Regions from separate parts of the Lonsdalea populi genome, predicted to be linked through region 1. Evidence: predicted binding sites of a transcription regulator. Region 1 holds the regulator's gene; the other holds the start of a gene.
The links. Region 1 encodes Fur, which represses iron uptake genes when iron is present. Its sites were predicted from a motif close to ATAATAATGAGAACNACTATCAA; they were not measured.
Positions count from the first base shown of each region.

Region 2: a site for Fur is predicted at 4,949-4,971, ahead of I6N93_RS13835 (TonB-dependent siderophore receptor). Genes of this name have one in related genera too.

Region 1 covers NZ_CP065534.1:1,211,028-1,220,674, reverse strand. Annotated here, with positions in the region: gene ybfE (LexA regulated protein) at 1-204, shown strand, start outside; gene I6N93_RS05435 (methyl-accepting chemotaxis protein) at 385-2,058, opposite strand; gene fldA (flavodoxin FldA) at 2,447-2,959, shown strand; gene fur (ferric iron uptake transcriptional regulator) at 3,304-3,750, shown strand; gene glnS (glutamine--tRNA ligase) at 3,837-5,495, opposite strand; gene nagE (N-acetylglucosamine-specific PTS transporter subunit IIBC) at 5,705-7,138, opposite strand; gene nagB (glucosamine-6-phosphate deaminase) at 7,485-8,285, shown strand; gene nagA (N-acetylglucosamine-6-phosphate deacetylase) at 8,307-9,452, shown strand; gene nagC (DNA-binding transcriptional regulator NagC) at 9,467-9,647, shown strand, end outside.
Region 2 covers NZ_CP065534.1:3,166,397-3,176,043, forward strand. Annotated here, with positions in the region: gene alsS (acetolactate synthase AlsS) at 1-783, opposite strand, end outside; gene budA (acetolactate decarboxylase) at 834-1,586, opposite strand; gene I6N93_RS13830 (LysR family transcriptional regulator) at 1,734-2,627, shown strand; gene I6N93_RS13835 (TonB-dependent siderophore receptor) at 2,709-4,826, opposite strand; gene I6N93_RS13840 (DUF1435 domain-containing protein) at 5,172-5,456, shown strand; tRNA gene I6N93_RS13845 (tRNA-Leu) at 5,541-5,627, opposite strand; tRNA gene I6N93_RS13850 (tRNA-Leu) at 5,677-5,763, opposite strand; tRNA gene I6N93_RS13855 (tRNA-Leu) at 5,797-5,883, opposite strand; gene I6N93_RS13860 (LysR family transcriptional regulator) at 5,999-6,901, opposite strand; gene I6N93_RS13865 (aldo/keto reductase) at 7,018-8,013, shown strand; gene rsmC (16S rRNA (guanine(1207)-N(2))-methyltransferase RsmC) at 8,066-9,106, opposite strand; gene I6N93_RS13875 (DNA polymerase III subunit psi) at 9,219-9,647, shown strand, end outside; gene rimI (ribosomal protein S18-alanine N-acetyltransferase) at 9,601-9,647, shown strand, end outside.

The sequences.
Region 1 (9,647 bases):
CCGCTTTCACGAGATGAACAGCTGAGAATCAACAAGCGCAATCAGCTGAGACGAGACAAAAATCGTGGGTTAAGGCGGGTTGAGCTGAAAATTAACGCAGAAGCGGTCGATATTCTCAACGCGTTGGCGGAAGAGAAAAAGATCAGCCGAAGTGAGCTCATCGAGCAAATTTTGCTATCGCAGCTGGCAGGCGCAACACGTTGATCGCACATAACGCGTCGTCAGAGACGCCCCGAATTTATTGTTTTCATTACGACGTTCACTGACTCCCACGCTCCGCACATCTTTCAGTCTAATTCCCAATCCGCCCTTATCATCGCGCTCCTCGCGGCGACGATAAGGGTAACAGGCATAGCTGCTAGCGTGTGAAATCGCGTGGCTTGGTTAGAATTTTTCCCAGTTATCCGCCGATTTCCCTGATGGGAGTGCTTTTAACGCAGGCGCGGGAGCGGCCGATTTTACCTCACGGCTATGAACTACGGGCGCGTCTTTGGCCGACGATTCCGTCAGGCGGAAGACCGACACGGCCTGCGTCAGCAGAGCCGCCTGCTCTTCCAGCGAGCGCGCGGCGGCGGACGCTTCTTCAACTAACGCGGCGTTCTGCTGTGTGACGCCATCCATTTCCGCAATCGCCTGCCCTGCCTGAGCAATCCCTTTACTTTGCTCCTCGGACGCCGTGGCAATTTCCGCCATGATATCGGTCACGTTCGATACGGAGCGGACTATTTCGCTCATGGTCGTTCCTGCGTCCGCGACCTGCGACGATCCGGAATCGACGCTGCGTACCGAATCGGAAATCAGATGTTCGATCTCCTTGGCCGCCTGCGCGCTTCGCTGAGCCAGATTACGCACTTCCCCCGCGACGACGGCGAAACCACGCCCTTGTTCTCCGGCGCGGGCCGCTTCCACTGCGGCGTTCAGCGCCAGAATGTTGGTCTGGAATGCAATCCCGTTAATCACCGTGGTGATTTCAGCAATCTTCTTGGAGCTGCTGGCAATTTCAGACATGGTTTTCACCACGTTGTCGACCAGTTCTCCACCCTTGTGGGCCGTGACCGAAGCCTGCTGCGCCAGCTGACGCGCATGCCCGGCGTTCTCGGCGTTCTGTTTCACCGTCGACGTTAACTGCTCCATACTGGCCGCGCTCTCTTCAAGCGCGGAGGCCTGAGACTCCGTGCGCGCCGAGAGGTCATTGTTGCCAGCGGCGATTTCCGCCACGCCCTGATAAATGGATTCGGCGCTGCTGCGGATGGTGCTGACCGTATTAGCCAGGCTGCCCTGCATATCGCGCAGCAGAGGGAACAGTTTGCCCACGCAGTTGTTGCCGAAGTCCACGATCGGTTTACCCAACCGCCCGGCGGCGATGATCTGGAAGTAGTCGCGAAGTTCGTTGAGAGGGCGCATCAAATATTTGACCAGATAACGATCGGTGAACAGCAACATTAATATGCCCGCTATCAGTCCCGCTACCAGGATAGTCTGGCCAATGAAAGTCAGACGGTTGAAACGCTCGCCCGCTGCGCTAAACTTCTCAGCGCCCGCTTTGTTGAACGCCGTAACAGAAATGCCGAACTGACGACTTAACGCAGGGACGGTCGTTTTAGCATATTCCTGATACTCATCCAGCGCAGAGGCAGCCGCGCGTTGGAACATCGGCTCTACGCCATTTTGGATAAGATTCGTCCAGTCGTTGGCCACCGCATCAGCCAAAGAACTGTCCATGCCGGCGTGGTCGATCTGTTTGAACGCCACCAAACCCTCTTTCATATTATTGAGCGCTTCCGCTGCAGACCGCTGCTCTTTGTCCGCATTGGCGATATCGCCCGACCGACGATAGTCCACCGATCTGGCCAGTCGAGTCACCATACGAAAATACTGATCGTTCCCCGTGTTGACTAGGTTCATATTTTTAACCAGGAGCGTGCTGGTGTGCGATGTTTGGGTCATCGCATGGAATGAATAGAAGGTGTAAGCCGAAACCGCGCCCCACAACACACAGAAAGTGCCCAACACCCACAGTAATGCCGTACGGATAGCAATATTTCTCAGCAATCGCATATCAAAACTCCCTGCCGAAGCAAAAGATTAAGTTTGGTGTAACTAAGACTGGCTGAAGCGCCTTTGTTAAGGGAAAGCACGGTGCTGATTGGGCGTCACTGACAAAGCGCTCAGTGTTCACCATCGTCAATATCGGACAAAAATTTAGAGGACAGACTTCGCAAAAATAAGAAAAAAACCAGAAATAATATTTAGTTAAAGTTTTTCAATAAGATAGTAGATTAAAAAAATTACAAAAATATCTATGACATAAAAAATCACCGCGAGGGCAGAGAGAGTCGAGGCACCGGCAGATACAAGTTTCTCCCTCAGAAAGGGTCTGCTATCATTATCCGATCTGTGGTAGCTCAGGCACCATATCAATAGGAATCAAGAGGTTATATTATCCATGGCACTTATAGGTATTTTCTTCGGCAGCGATACTGGCAATACCGAAAACATTGCCAAGGCAATCCAACAGCAGCTGGGCTCCGATGTCGCAGAAGTCCATGACATCGCCAAAAGCAGCAAAGAAGATCTTGAGCGTTTCGACATTCTGCTGCTGGGCATTCCAACCTGGTATTACGGGGAAGCACAGTGTGACTGGGACGATTTCTTTCCGACGCTGGAAGACATCGATTTCGCCGGAAAGCGCGTAGCGCTCTTTGGATGCGGCGATCAGGAAGACTATGCCGAGTATTTCTGTGATGCCATGGGCACCTTGCGCGATATTATCGAACCGCGCGGCGCGACCATCGTCGGTAACTGGTCTACCGAAGGTTACTACTTCGAAGCCTCGAAAGGTCTGGCTGACGACAACCACTTCATCGGCCTGGCGATTGATGAAGACCGTCAGCCGGAGCTGACCGAGGAGCGCGTGAGCGCATGGGTTAAACAAATCAGTTCTGAGCTGAATTTGTAAGCATTTTAGATCAGTTCTCCCCGTTGCGGCCCGGCACAAGTTTGTGTCGGAGCCGTATCAATAGGTAAAACCTGTCATAAATATAGATACATTTTTTTAACTTTTCCGCTTTGCGCGGTACAATACCCCCTTCGGTTAGCTGGTTTCTCACCATTTTTCGCTTTTAAAACGGCGTTGCGCCGTCCCTCTCACCGATGGGTAAGCCTGATATGGTTACGGTTCTGCGGTTTTCATTTCGCCTATGCAGTTCTATAATTGAGACGAATAAACATGTTTGAGCCGACCGATGATATTAGGCTAGTTAGCCTCCCTTGATGAAAGTAGAGTAACAGGACTAAATCCGCATGACTGACAACAACACCGCATTAAAGAAGGCCGGCCTGAAAGTAACCCTTCCTCGTCTTAAAATCCTGGAAGTCCTGCAGGACCCAACTTGCCATCACGTCAGTGCGGAAGATTTGTATAAAAAACTGATTGATATGGGAGAGGAAATTGGCCTGGCTACCGTTTATCGCGTGCTAAACCAGTTCGATGACGCCGGTATCGTTACTCGTCACAACTTTGAGGGCGGAAAATCAGTTTTCGAGCTGACTCAGCAACAGCATCACGATCATCTGATTTGTCTAGACTGCGGACGCGTCATTGAATTTAGCGATGAATCCATTGAAGCTCGCCAGCGTGAGATTTCAGAGCGCCACGGTATCAAACTGACTAACCACAGTCTGTACCTGTACGGCCACTGCAGCTCCGGCAACTGCCGTGAAGACGAAAAACTGCACGAAGGGAACTGATTCCTCTTCTAATCAGAAAAAATGATTCACAAAAAAAGAAAACCGCCACGGCGGTTTTCTTTTTTCTTTATTCGGGCACGATAAAGTCAACCGGCCCAAGTGTCTCGCAAACCTGTGGTTCGGTTAAATACCAAATGATCGGCGCTGGAGTAAACGCGGTCCGCGCAGAAGTACCCTTCACGCTCGAACTGGTACGCTTTCTCCGCCAGAGCCTCCGCCATGCTGGCTTCAACAAATCCATTCGCGATCTGCAACGACTCAGGGTTGATGGTCGACAGGAAATCTTCCGCCGCCCCTGGGTTCGCTACGCTGAAAAGACGGTCGTACAGGCGGAATTCGGCCGGAATGCCGTGCGCCACGGAAACCCAGTGGATGACGCCTTTTACCTTGCGTCCATCGGCCGGATCTTTGCTCAGCGTATCTGGATCATAGCTACAGTAAATTGTTGCGATCTCGCCCTGCTCGTCTTTTTCAATACGGTCAGCTTTGATCACATAGGCGTTGCGAAGACGAACTTCCTTTCCCAGCACCAGACGTTTGTACTGCTTGTTGGCGGCTTCACGGAAGTCGGCACGGTCGATGTACAGTTCGCGGCTGAAACCGACCTGACGCGTTCCCATCTCCGGCTGGTTGGGATGGTTTGGCATCGTCACCCACTCTTCGTGGCCTTCAGGCAGGTTTTCGATAACCACTTTCACCGGATCCAGCACGGCCATGGCGCGCGGCGCATTCTCGTTCAAATCATCGCGAATGCAGGATTCCAACGATGCCATTTCTACCGTGTTGTCCTGTTTGGTCACACCGATACGGCGGCAGAATTCGCGAATAGAAGCTGCGGTATAACCACGACGACGCAGACCGGAGATCGTCGGCATACGCGGATCGTCCCAGCCTTCCACGACGTTTTCCATCACCAGTTGGTTCAGTTTGCGCTTGGACATCACCGCATATTCCAGATTCAAACGAGAAAACTCATACTGATGCGGATGCACGGGGATGGAGATATTGTCGAGCACCCAATCGTACAGACGGCGGTTATCCTGGAACTCCAGCGTACACAGAGAGTGAGTCACCCCTTCCAGCGCATCGGAAATGCAGTGGGTAAAGTCGTACATCGGGTAGATGCACCACTTGTTGCCGGTCTGGTGGTGGTCGGCGAATTTGATGCGATACAGCACTGGATCGCGCATCACCATGAAAGGCGACGCCATATCAATTTTGGCGCGCAGGCACGCGGTGCCTTCGGCAAATCCGCCGCTGCGCATTTTTTCAAACAGCACCAGGTTTTCCTGAACGTCGCGATCGCGGTAAGGGCTGTTTTTACCCGGGGAGGTTAGCGTACCGCGATACTCGCGGATCTGCTCCGGCGTCAGCTCATCGACATACGCCAGCCCTTTATTAATCAACTCAATCGCGTACTGATGCAGTTGGTCGAAATAGTTGGACGAATAACGGACTTCGCCGCTCCAGGAGAAGCCCAGCCAATGGACGTCGTGCTTGATGGACTCGATAAATTCGATGTCCTCTTTGACCGGGTTGGTATCGTCGAAACGCAGGTTGCATTGGCCGTGATAGTCTTCGGCAATGCCGAAATTCAGGCAAATCGATTTTGCATGACCGATATGCAGGTAGCCATTGGGCTCCGGCGGAAAACGCGTCTGAATATGATCATACTTACCAGATGACAGATCTTCGTCGATGATCTGGCGAATAAAATTCGTTGGGCGGGCTTCTGCCTCACTCATGCTTGATTCCTTAAAACGAAAAACAACACATAACCGCTAATGATCCAACAAGCCACGCCGGGAAACAACCGTTTGTTTCACCTAAATTGCATAGGCGTGGACAGCATAAAAAACGGGGTGAAGTTTTATCTTCGCCCCGCTATGAATATTTCAATGACGAAATCGCCCGGCGGGGTCATACGTTATTACCCGACCGATAAAGTGTCGCCCTATTTTTTCGATAGCTGCCGTAAAGCAAACGCGATAGTTTCAGCCTGCGTCCCCACAACAATCTGCACACTTTGCGCGTTCAGGCGAATCACGCCGGAAGCGCCCAGCTGTTTGGCTAACGCTTCATCCACCCGCGCCGAGTCTTTCACATTTAAACGCAGGCGCGTGATGCAAGCGTCAATACCGGTCAGGTTGTCTTTCCCGCCGACGGCGCGCAAATACCCCTCAGCCGCCGTTTCCAACTTATCTGAAGATGAAACCTGCGTGGACGGGGTCTCTATGACAGTCGCAACCGCTTCGCGCCCCGGCGTCAGGAGATTAAAACGTTGGATAGTAAAACGGAAGACGATGTAGTAGATAACGAAGAATACCAGCCCCTGCGGAATCAACATGTACCACTGCGTCGCCAGCGGGTTGCGGGATGAGAGCACCATATCCACCAGACCTGCGCTAAAACCGAAACCGGCAATCCAATGCATGCTCGCGGCGATGTAAACCGACAGCCCAGTCAGCAGCGCATGCAGGAAATACAGCACTGGCGCCACGAACATAAAGGAGAACTCCAGCGGCTCCGTGATGCCGGTAAAGAAAGCGGCAAAGGCGCCGGCTATCATGATCCCGGCCACCCGGCTACGATTCTCAGTGCGGGCACAGTGATAAATCGCTAACGCTGCACCCGGCATGCCGAACATCATGATAGGGAAAAAGCCCGCTTGATAACGCCCGGTGATGCCTGGAATCGCTTTACCCGCATCGATAGCCTGCTGTCCACTCAGGAAGTTAGGGATATCGTTGATCCCCGCGACGTCGAACCAAAAGACGGAGTTGAGCGCATGATGCAGACCGACAGGGATCAGCATGCGGTTAAAGAAGGCGTAAATCCCCGCTCCGACGGACCCCATACGCTGTATGTGTTCGCCGAAGGAGACCAGACCGCCGTAAATCACCGGCCACACGTACATCAGGATGGCGGCGACGACGATCATCAGCATGGAAGTCAGGATCGGCACCAGACGGCGGCCGCTGAAGAAAGAGAGAGCTCGCGGCAGCTCAACGCCGCTGAAACGGTTATAAAGTTCGGCCGAAATTACTCCGACCAGGATACCGACGAACTGATTTTCAATTTTACCGAACGCTGCCGGCACCTGATCCAGCGGGATTTGCTGAATCATGGCGACCGCCGCCGGCGAACACAGCGAGGTCAGAACGAGATAGCCCACGAATCCGTTTAACGCAGCGGAACCGTCTTTATCCTTGGACATGCCGTATGCCACGCCGATGGCGAACAGCACCGCCATGTGTTCAATGATGGCAGCGCCAGATTTCAGCAATAGCGCGGCCAGCGCGTTCTGACTGCCCCATCCCGTCGGGTCGATCCAGTATCCTACCCCCATCAAAATGGCGGCGGCAGGCAATGTGGCGACAGGCACCATCAGCGCCCGGCCTATATTCTGTAGATAACCGAGTGTACTCACTTTCCTCTCTCCCCTTGCGAACAATGAAACGGCCAGTCGATTTAATCGTTTTAGCCCCACCCTGCGGATAGGTTTTGAGTGTAAGAAATATATTTTTTATTGCGAAATAACAGCATCGATTATGTGATAAACCCCACCTTAATATCACATATAAAAAGTTTATGACTGCTTACTCAAAGCACTTATTTCAAGATAAAAAAAAACAAGCTAGACTACATTTCATAGCAAGATAGTTGAAGATCGCCGTGTTATTCGACTATAGAACTAAATTTCAAGCGATGGCTGACGCTTCAGGAGAACGCCAATGAGACTGATCCCGCTCAACACCACCGAGGAAGTCGGCAAATGGGCCGCACGTTATATTGCCCAGCGCATCCACGACTTTAATCCTACGCAAGAACGCCCTTTTGTACTGGGACTTCCCACCGGCAGCACGCCGCTGGAAGCCTATAAGGCGCTGATTGCTCTCCATCAGGCGGGCGATGTCAGCTTCCAACACGTCGTCACCTTTAATATGGATGAATACGTAGGGCTTCCGCCGGATCATCCGGAGAGCTATCGGACGTTCATGTTCCATAATTTCTTTAATCACATTGATATCCCACGTGAAAACATTAACCTGTTGAACGGAAACGCGAAGGATATCACCGCGGAGTGCCAGCGCTACGAGGACAAAATCCGCGCTTACGGCAAAATTCACCTGTTCATGGGCGGCGTAGGCAGCGATGGCCATATCGCGTTCAACGAACCGGCGTCATCACTGGTGTCGCGCACGCGTATTAAGACCCTGACCGAAGAAACCCGCATCGCCAACTCGCGCTTTTTCGGCGGCGATGTCAGCCTGGTGCCCAAATATGCCCTTACCGTGGGAGTCGGCACGCTGCTCGATGCGGAAGAAATCATGATTCTGGTCACCGGTCGAAACAAAGCGCCGGCGCTGCAGGCTGCGGTTGAAGGCAACGTCAATCACCTGTGGACCATCAGTTGTCTGCAGTTGCACGCCAAGTCCATGATGGTCTGCGACGAACCCTCGACGATGGAACTGAAGGTGAAAACCGTTAAGTATTTTCGCGAACTCGAAGCTGAGAATCTTATTCGATTTTGATCGGTTAGCCGGGAGCTCACAATGTACGCTTTAACTCATGGCCGCATTTTTACCGGCCATCAAATTCTTGACGACCACGCCGTCATCATTGCCGATGGGCTGATAGACCGTGTTTGTCCGCTGAAAGAACTACCGACCGATATCGACACGCGCGGCCTCAATGGCGCCCTGCTCGCACCAGGTTTTATCGACCTTCAGTTGAACGGCTGCGGCGGCGTGCAGTTTAACGACACGCTGGACAATATCTCGGTCAAGACGCTGGAAATCATGCAGCAGACCAATGAGAAATCCGGCTGCACCAGTTTCCTGCCAACGCTGATTACCGCCTCGGACGACTTCATCCGGCGCGGGGTGGAAGTCATGCGCGCCTATCTGGCGCAGAACAACCATCAGGCGCTGGGGCTGCATATAGAAGGCCCGTGGCTGAATCCTGTCAAGAAAGGCACTCACGACATCTCATTGATCCGCCAGCCGGACGAGGTTCTGGTCGAGTTTCTGTGCAACAACGCGGATGTGATAACCCAAATCACGCTCGCGCCCGAACGGGTTTCCGCCGACATCATCCAGCGGCTGGCCCGCGCCGGCATTATCGTTTCCGCCGGCCACTCCAATGCGACCTGGGAAGAGGCCAAACGCGGTTTTGCCGCCGGCATCCGCTGCGCAACTCACCTTTTCAACGCCATGCCGGTCATTGCCGGACGCGAGCCGGGGCTGGTCGGTGCGATTTACGACGCGCCCGAAATCTACAGCGGCATCATCGCCGACGGCCATCACGTCAGCTGGGCCAATATCCGCAACAGTAAACGCATTAAGGACGACCGATTGGTATTGGTTACCGACGCCACGGCGCCTGCCGGAGCCGAAATTGACCAGTTCATTTTTGCCGGCAAACCCATATACTACCGCGACGGCATCTGCGTGGATGAGCACGGCACCCTAAGCGGGTCGGCGCTCACCATGATCGATGCGGTACGCAATTGCGTAGAACAGGCGGGGATCGCCCTGGATGAAGCGCTCCGAATGGCCACGCTCTACCCTGCCCGCGCCATCGGCATCGACCACCGACTGGGCAGTATCGAGCGCGGTAAAGTCGCGAATCTGACGGCGTTCACCCGCGATTTCCACGTCATCAATACTTTTGTCAACGGCGAGGAAGTATTGAACTAAGTCGAGCAAATTTCATGACCACAGGCGAGCAAGCGAAGATAGGCAATATCGATCTGGTAAAGCAGTTAAACAGCGCGGTGGTATACCGGCTTATCGATCAACAAGGGCCGATCTCCCGCATACAAATCGCCGAACAGAGCCAGCTTGCGCCCGCCAGCGTCACGAAAATCACTCGCCAACTGCTGGAGCGCGGGC
Region 2 (9,647 bases), 1.9 Mb from region 1:
GCCGACGCGACCGGCAAAATGGTCGAAGTGCTGCTGATCGATGACGCCGGCGGCCTGATAGGTGCTGGTGACCGGCAGCTGGCTGCGGTGCAACAGGCGGCGCAGCGCTTCCGCATTCTTCGGCTGGCTGGCCATCAGGCCCAGCAGCAGAATCGGGTTTTTCGCTTTTTCGATCATCTGCGCAACGCGTTTGACGTCCGCCAAAGGCGCGCTGTTCAGCGTCGGCAAATGGGTCGCGGCAAGCACAGGACTCGTGACCGGATCGTTGACGATGTCTTCCGGCAGGCTGATAAATGAAGCGCCCGGACGACCGAACTCGGCGGCGCGGAACGCATTGGCCAGCACTTCGGAAATTGCGGAGGAAACGGGGATTTCCGCGCTGAACTTGGTGACCGGTTTGAACAGGCTAACGGTATCCAGACTCTGGTGCGTCAGCTTCAGCCGGTCGGCGCGCTTCACCGCACCGCCCAGCGCAACAATCGGGTCGCCTTCCGAGGTCGCCGTCGCCAGCCCCGTCACCAGGTTGGAGCAGCCCGGACCGGAAGTCACCATCGTAACGCCCGCTTTCCCCGTCAGACGGCCGATCGCCGATGCCATAAAAGCCCCATTGGCTTCATGGCGTACGGGGATGGTCTGGATCGATGAGTCAACAAGAGAATCAAAAACGCGGTCAACTTTTGCTCCAGGAATACCGAAAACATATTTGACCCCTTCCTGCTCCAGATGTTTTACGATCAGATCCGCACCGCAAGCCCAGTGTTGTTGACCATCCTTATTTTCCATAACATTTTTCCTATGCATTTTGTGCTTTCTTTTCAGTACCTTGATGAACTTTAGCTTTCCACCGAGTGGATGACACTATCGAGATCGTCCGGGGACAAGTTGGCGCGCAGAAAATCCTTATCCAGAGGCAGGTCAATGATTAATTTGGCGATAGTGCCAAATTGCAGTACGCCGTTCTCCAGGCGGTAATCAAGGATATGCCCGCCGCCTTGTCGGCTATCAGTGATAAAATGCTCGTGATAGCCGGCGACATTGATCCCCTGAACATACGTCGGGCTACGAAAACCGATAACGTTGCCCTGGCAGTTGTCGAAACGGAAAGTCGGTTGCTGGGCGATAGCTTCCAGCATCGGTTTGTAAGGTCGTTCCTGGCGAGGTACCGTACGAGTTTCGACGTAGCTGAAGCAGCCATCGATTCGTAAAGCACAAAAAAGATTGTCTGTTGCAACAAAATCATCAATACGCTGATGAAGATCCTCACGACTGAGCGCATGGTCAAACTGCATCTTTTCAGTCGGACGGAAGAAGGTCATTACGGCAAAAGGCGTTTTCTGATCGGGCTTGGCGGCGCGTGCGCTGCCATCGGAGCGCAGCTGGAAAATACGGCTTTCCATGGCCACCAGCTCTCCGTCGAGATCGTTAAACGTGCCTAATCCGAAATCACCATGCTCCAGCAGATCCTCCATGGTTGTACTGCCTTCGTATACGCCATTTATCAATCCGCTCATCAGTGAGGTTTGATAGATCTGACACTCTGGGTGATGTTTCTGGTGCTGATGGACGAAGTTGGCAAGCTCTGCCATACAGGGGTCAACGCAGTTGGAGTCTTTCATATCCCTTCTCTTCCGACGAGGTGCGACATAAATTTAATTAATGTTTCCCTTAAATATTGCTCTCGTGAGATTCTAAGTTCCAATATAAAAACGTGGCTATTTGGAGATCTAAAATATATGGAGTTACGTTATCTGCGCTATTTCGTCGCCGTCGCCTCCACTCGACACTTTACCCGCGCAGCTGAATCATTAGGGATATCGCAACCTCCGCTTAGTCAGCAAATTCAAAAACTTGAACGTGAAATCGGGACTCCTCTGCTAAAGCGAATGACGCGAGGCGTAGAGATGACCGAGGCGGGAGAAGCGTTTTACCAGGATGCCAAGCAGATACTCGAACTGACCGACGCCGCCATGGATCGGGTGCGATGTATCGCTCGCGGAGAGAGCGGCGCCATTAATGTGGGGTTTTCTTGCGCAGTCACCTTCCATCCGCTGGTGCTGAAAATGCTGCGGCTTTACCGTCAGCGCTTCCCGAACGTGCAGATGCAGCCGCAGGAAGAGCATATCAACGAGATTCTGGAGAGCCTGCGCAATCGCAGCACGGATATCGCCTTCGTGCGACTGCCCTGTGACATCGGCGACGAGTTCGACGGCGAAATTCTGGTAGAAGAGGATATGCGGCTGGTGTTGCCGGACAACCATCCGCTCAGCGATCAGCAGGAAGTGCACCTCGGCCAGATGGCGTCGGAGCCGCTGATCATTTTCCCGCGCGAGCTCTGCCCCAGCCTGCACGACATGATCATTCGCGCCTGCTATCTGGCGGGTTACCAGCCAAAAATCAACCCGCTGGCGCCGCATATCACGGCGACAATCAGCATGGTCGCTTCCGGCTTCGGCATCACGTTCATTCCGGAGTCCCTGTCCTGCATTCACGCCGGAAATGTGACGTATCACAACATCGACACGCCCCATCTGAACACGCAGATTGCCGTTATCTGGCGCAAGCATGATACGTCAGCCACCCTGCATAATATGGTGCAATTGCTGCACGGCCACGAACAGGAAAGTTAATAGATATCATAATGTTAATAACTTAAAATGAGATCGCGGCGAGCCTGAAATACAGGTTCGCCCATTTTACGCGTCGATGCGTCAGAAATCGTAGCCGACGGTCGCGACGACGGAACGCTCGGCGCCCCAGTAGCAGGTTCTCAGTTCGTAGCAGGACGCGATGTAAGTCCTGTCCGTCAAATTATTGACGTTGACCTGTGCGTAAGCGCCTTTGAGCGAGGGATTCCAGCGTCCCAGATCGACCCGGACAGAGGCATCCAACAGCGTCACAGAGGGCAGTTGCAGCGTGTTGGCATCGTCGGCCCACTGTTTGCCGATGTGGCGTACGCCAACGCCGAGATTAATGCCTGCGCCCGCCTCATACTGCGTCCACAACGAAGCCATCTGCTTCGGCGCCAATACCGGCGTATTGCCGTCATTGCCCTCCACGGTCTCTTTATATTTCACCTTGCTGTAGGTGTAACCCGCAATAACGCTCAGGCGTTCGGTGATCGGCGTTCTGGCTTCCAGCTCCAGTCCCTGGGACTGCACCTTACCGATCGGCTCATAGTAGTTGCCCACGATGTTGCGGGTGGCGACGTCGGTTTGCGTCAAATCGTACACCGCCGCGGTATATAACGCCTTGGTGCCCGGCGGCTGGTATTTGATCCCGCCCTCAACCTGTTCGCTGCTCATCGGCTTGAGCGGATTCCCCTGCGAGTCCGCATACAGCGCAGGCGTAACCGCCTGACTGTAGCTGACATAAGGCGAAGTACCGTTGTCAAAGGCATACAGCAGCGCGGCCCGCCCGCTAAAGCGGTTATCATCGCGCTGGCTGCGGCTATCCGTGGTCAGGTTTTTATTGTCGAATTTGATGACGTCGTAACGGCCGGAGAGCGTCAGATACCAGCGCTGCCACTGCATGTCGTCCTGCACATAAACGCCGGTCTGCTTGTAGCGCCGCTGTGAGTCGAAGCGATAAAAATCGGTGACCGCATCCCCGCCCGACTGGCCGGTGAACGGGTCCAGCAACGTAGCCGTGCCCGACGCGTCCCATAGGTTGTTGGTAAAGTACTGGAAATCGACGCCGAAGAGGGTTTTGTGTTTGACGTCGCCGGTATCGAAATCTGCCGCCAGCTGATTATCGACGGCATAGGCGTCCAACGAGGAGGACTCTGCGGTGTAATAACGCGACAGCTTGTCCGTCTCTAGGCTGCTCCAGCCGTACTGATAAATTTGCTGAATATTGACGTTGGAGTGCACGTAGCTGGCGTTTTGCCTGAACGCCCAGGTGTCGTTGAACCGGTGAGAGAATTCATAGCCATACATCTGCTGGTTACGCTGGTAATCATCCAGGCTTTTCTCTCCGTCAAAAAGGCCGCGCGCGAACTTTGATCCCTGATAGGCATAGACGCTGCCTGCCGCGGGCACAGAGCCGTGATAGCCCCCCGCCGGGTCCTTCTGCAGATACGTTTTCAGCAGCAGCGTCGTGTCTTCATCCGGCTGCCACAGGAAAGAAGGCGCAATCGCATAGCGCTCCTCGCGTGGGCCGTCATACATCGTATCGCTGCTATGAGTCAGCCCCGTCACGCGAAAAGCCCAATTGTCGTTGATGCCCTGCGTATAGTCGAACGCCGCGCCCCGATCGTTATGAGTGCCGGCGCTGAGGCGAAAATGTCCTTCCGGCATAAACTGCGGGCGTTTGGATGTCATCATCACCAGACCGCCGGGCACGCTCTGTCCGTACAGCGAAGACGAAGGACCTTTAATGACGTCGACACGCTCGAGGAACCAAGGGTCGATCTGCAAGTTGTTGTGACTGCCGCTGTCGCTGAGTACGCGCAAACCGTCGAGGAAGGTGTTGTTCACATCCGCGCCGTGAAATCCACGCAACGAGACCGTATCAAACCGCGTCGCCCCGCCGGAGAAATTGGTGAAAACGCCCGGCGTGTAGTTCAGCGCCTCATTCAGCGTCATCACGTTCTGATCGCGCATTTGCTGGCGAGTCACCACGGAGACGGACTGCGACGTCACCACCAACGGCTTATCGGTTTTGGTCGCGCCCTGCGAGGTCGTGGCGGTATAGCCCTCGGTCGGGGATAGCGCGGACTCCTGGGGCTGAGCTGAAACTTTAATGACATCTTCAGCGGCCAGAACGAAAGCAGGCGTGGTCAGCGCAACAAGCACGCCGTAATAACGGAATAAAGGAAGGGATGACATGCGATAGGTTCCTGAATAAGCGCCTGAGTGGGCTTCCCTTTTCAGTCACTGTGCGCGTATCGCGAAAAGTGCATCATACCAAACGGAAACCTATCGATCGGAAAGCGCAAAAACAGTTAAAGGTAATAATAATTATTACTATTAATATCTACGCATTCAACCTGTAAAGTTTACGGTTTTGTCATGATTCCATCTCTTTTTGAGGGCGATTACGCTCCCATATCCTCTGGAGCCAACGCGGGGATGAGGGGTGAACAACCGGTTGATGACCCTATCCGGCATAAGTTGTATTCAGAAAGGTTTTCTATATGATAGTAATTATCATTATCGTCATGGTGAGGGACTATGTTGACCGCGATGATTGCCGCCTGCGGGCTGTGGGGGATCACCTGGTACTTCGGTAAACCGCTTTCCAGCGTCTGGGGGATTCTGCTTCCCGTGACGTTGATGCCTTTGCTGATACTGCCCGGCATCGACCTGCACTCTCTGAAATACATTGTCACGCTGGCCATGCTGGCAACCCTGGGAATGCTGTTTCATCAGCGGTTGCGCCACTATCTGCTGCTGCCGTCCTGCATCGCGCTGGTAGGCGGACTGACGGCGCTGTCCGTGACGCTGCGCAGCATCTAGAGCGTTAAAACAATCGTATAGTTGAAATTAAGAAGATTAAACTTAGTGGGATAATTGCGAGGATAAAGCCGAGAGAATAATACGTGGTGCGAAGAGAGGGACTTGAACCCTCACGTCCGTTAAGACACTAACACCTGAAGCTAGCGCGTCTACCAATTCCGCCACCTTCGCACATGAGATTTTTTACGTATTACCTACTGCACGATCTGCATTACCAGCTTGGTGCGAAGAGAGGGACTTGAACCCTCACGTCCGTTAAGACACTAACACCTGAAGCTAGCGCGTCTACCAATTCCGCCACCTTCGCAGGTACTGTGCAATACACATCATTGTGGTGAGGTGGTGCGAAGAGAGGGACTTGAACCCTCACGCCCGTTAAGGCACTAACACCTGAAGCTAGCGCGTCTACCAATTCCGCCACCTTCGCAAACCTGTGACATAACGTCACGCAATGTCACCACGGAGGCGAATTCTAGAGATTTTACGGCCGAGGTCAATGATTATTTCCCCTCCGTGCGAGGGTTTGCTGTAAAAAACGGCGGTCAATCAACCGGGGCTGGCGTAATACACGCCTGCAACCAGTCAACGACCACCTGAATACGCGGGGCCAGAAAGCGTCCGGCGGGAAACATGATGTAAAGCGGCATGGGCGGCGGCGGCAGGTCCGGCAGAATCTCCACCAGATCGCCCCGTTCTATAAGCGGTCTGAGGCTCCTGCGCGGCCCCTGAATAATCCCCAAACCGGCCTGTGCGGCGGCGATATACGCGTCTACGCCGCTGACGTCCACCCATGTAGGCAGACTCTGCGTGAGCCATTGCCCTTTCTGGACAAACTCAAGGGGATAGCGATGTAGATTGCGCAAAGAAAAATAGCCAACCATCCGATGACTAGCCAGCTCGGCCAGCGAGGACGGGATACCGTGCGCCGCGCAATAATCCACGGAGGCGCAGGAGAGCTGCGGCAATGACGGCAGTTGGCGGACGGAGAGTGAATCATCTTCCAACTGCCACGCTCGCACCACGCAATCCACCCCCTCGCGCTGGACATTAATCGCCGCGTCGTTGGCGCTCAGCACCAGCCGGATGCCCGGATGCTGGCGATAAAACGCCGGAAGCGCAGGAATAACGAGTTCACGGGCCATCGAATGCGGCATATCGATGCGCACCTGCCCGCTGGGCTGCCTCCGCTGCTGGGTGAACATGGCGTCGCTTTCATCAAACGCGGATAACAGCTGCGTGCAGCGCTGATAGTAAAGCCGCCCTTCATCCGTAATGCGAACCTGACGCGTTGTTCGCTCCGCCAACCGGACGCCCAGCCGCAGCTCCAGTCGTTTAAGCGTCTGACTGACCGTAGCTCGCGGGAGCCCCAGGCTCTCGGCCGTCCGGCTAAAGTTTTCCGTTTCCACGATGCGGATGAACACGCGCATCGCCTGTATGTGATCCATGAACCCGCCCGCAGGATTGTTTGTGATTTACAAACAGTGTTGCATAAAACGGGGGATTTATCTTTGTCGAGCAAACAACCACACTGGCATTCTCATCACCTATCGAGGTCATCAGCATGCAACAGAGAACATTAGGACCCAAGGGGCCGCAGGTTTCCGCACTGGGACTGGGCTGTATGGGCATGAGCGATTTTTATTCCACCCATCAGGATGCCGATGAATCCCTTGCCACCCTGCACCGTTCACTTGAACTGGACATCACCCTGCTGGATACCGCCGATATGTACGGGCCGTATACCAATGAGCAACTGGTGGGAAAAGCGATCAAGGGCAAACGCGACCGTGTCTTTCTGGCGACCAAATTCGGGATCGTCCGCGATACCGTCAATTTGGATGAGCGTGGTATCTGCGGCAGACCGGAGTATGTGCGGCAGTCGGTGGAAGGCAGCCTGAAACGGCTTGGGGTAGAGACTATCGATCTTTACTATCAACACCGGGTCGACCCGACGGTGCCGATTGAAGACACCGTCGGCGCGATGGCCGACCTCGTGAAAGAGGGCAAGATTCGTTTTCTCGGATTAAGCGAGGCTTCCGCCGCCACGCTGGAGCGCGCGCACCGCGTTCATCCCATCACCGCGCTGCAAAGCGAATATTCGCTATGGACGCGGGATGTGGAAACGCAAATCCTGCCGACCTGCCGCAAACTGGGCGTGGGTTTCGTTCCCTACAGTCCGTTGGGCCGCGGTTTTCTGACCGGCGCGATCCGGGATCTCGACACGCTGTCTGACGACGACTTCCGTCTCAAAAACCCGCGTTTTCACGGCGATAATTTCACCAGAAACCTGCGTCTGGCCGACCATGTGGAGGCGTTGGCGAAGGAGAAAGGGGTGACGTCCGCACAGCTGGCGCTGGCCTGGGTGTTGGCGCAAGGGGAACACATTGTGCCAATCCCCGGCACCAAACGACGCCGTTATCTGGAAGAGAACATCGGCGCGTTGGATGTGATATTGACTGCTGCGGAGCTGTCAGCCATCGACAGCCTGTTTCCGCTACAGGCCGCCGCGGGGGAACGCTATGGCGAGGAAGGTATGGACACCATCAATAACGACTGATCCTCAGCACATGATCCCCCGCGGCTGCCCGCCGCAGGGGGATCGTGCAAATTTAAGCGCGCGATGTGGACTTAGCGCCGCGTCCCATAATCGCTTGATACACACGGAAACGACCATTCTGCGCCAACACTTCATGGCTGCCAAACGTCTCATCCAGCAGCGCCGGATAAGGCAGGAAGGCGTTAGCGACAATGCGCAGCTTGCCGCCGATGTTCAGATGCGCCGCCGCGCCGCGGATCAAGGCTTCTGCCGCGTGCAGGCTGGTTTGCATCCCGTCATGGAAGGGCGGGTTGGAAATGATCATGTCGAAACGACCGGCAACATCTGAGAAGACGTTGCTGGCGATGACGGCGCCTTCCAGCGCGTTACGCGCCAGTGTCGCCCGGCTCGCCTCCAGCGCAGCGGCGTTCACATCACTCAGCGTCAGACGAATTTTCGGCGCGCGCTGGGAAAACGCCACGGCCAACACGCCCGCGCCGCAGGCGATATCCAGCACTTTACCTTTCGAATGCGGTTCCAACGTGCCGAGCAGCAGCTGGCTACCGCTATCCAGCCCATCGCGGCTGAACACGCCCGGCAGCGTACATATCGGTACGCCGTCCACATCATATTCGTGCCACCAGTGCGCCAAATCAAAGGCCGGCGTCTGTTCTAGACGGCCGTGATACAGACCACAGCGGCGCGCGCTGTCGATTTTGGTCAGCGCAGTAATGTCCGCCAGCAGCGTTTCCGCGCTGCGTACCCCGCTGCGGTTCTCGCCCACCACGAAAATATCGCAGCCGACGGGCAACAACGACAGCAGGTTGGACAGCTGGAACTGGGCTTCCTGCTTGCTCTTCGGCCAGTAATAAATCAGGGTGTCGCAGCCCGCGACCCTGCCAGCCTCGGCCAGCAGGCCGAAATGGGCCGCGTCGCCCATTGTCCGGTTCAACTGCTGCCAGTGGTGGTACTGCATCGTGTGCACGCGGACGTCTTCCGCCTCAAACTGGGCGGGCAAGGTATCTTGCAAATCACCGGCAAACAACACGCGGCGGGCGGAAAAATCATCGCTGTGACGCAGTATCACTTCACTGGCGGGGGTAAATGCGGACATCAGGCTTCAAACTCCTCAATTAACTGAGCGGCGATTATAGAGGTTTGTTGCCGCATGTTCGATGGGTTTGCTAGCATAGCGGCGCATACTCGCGCTCCGGACAAGGTAAGGCATGACATCACATCGGGACAGGCTGCTACAGCAATTGGGCATTACGCAGTGGACATTGCGCCGCCCCGCCGCGCTGCAGGGCGAAATCGCCATCAGCCTGCCGTCGACGGCGCGTCTGCTGCTCGTCGCCGATCCGCTCCCTGCGATCGATGATCCGCTATTGCAGGATGTGCTCAGAAGTCTGCAACTGACCCCCGAACAGATCTATAGCTTGCTGCCGCAGCAGGTGGAAATGTTGCCGGACACCTGCGATTGCCCGGCCTGGTGGCTGGGCGCAACCCCCATGCAGCCTCCGCAAGGCGTGCAGCTTACCAGCCCGGCGTTGTCCGAGCTTGACCATAACCCGGACGCCAAGCGCGCGCTGTGGCGGCAAATTTGTCAATATGAACACGATCTCTACCCTGACCTCCGCCGATCTGACGACAGCCTT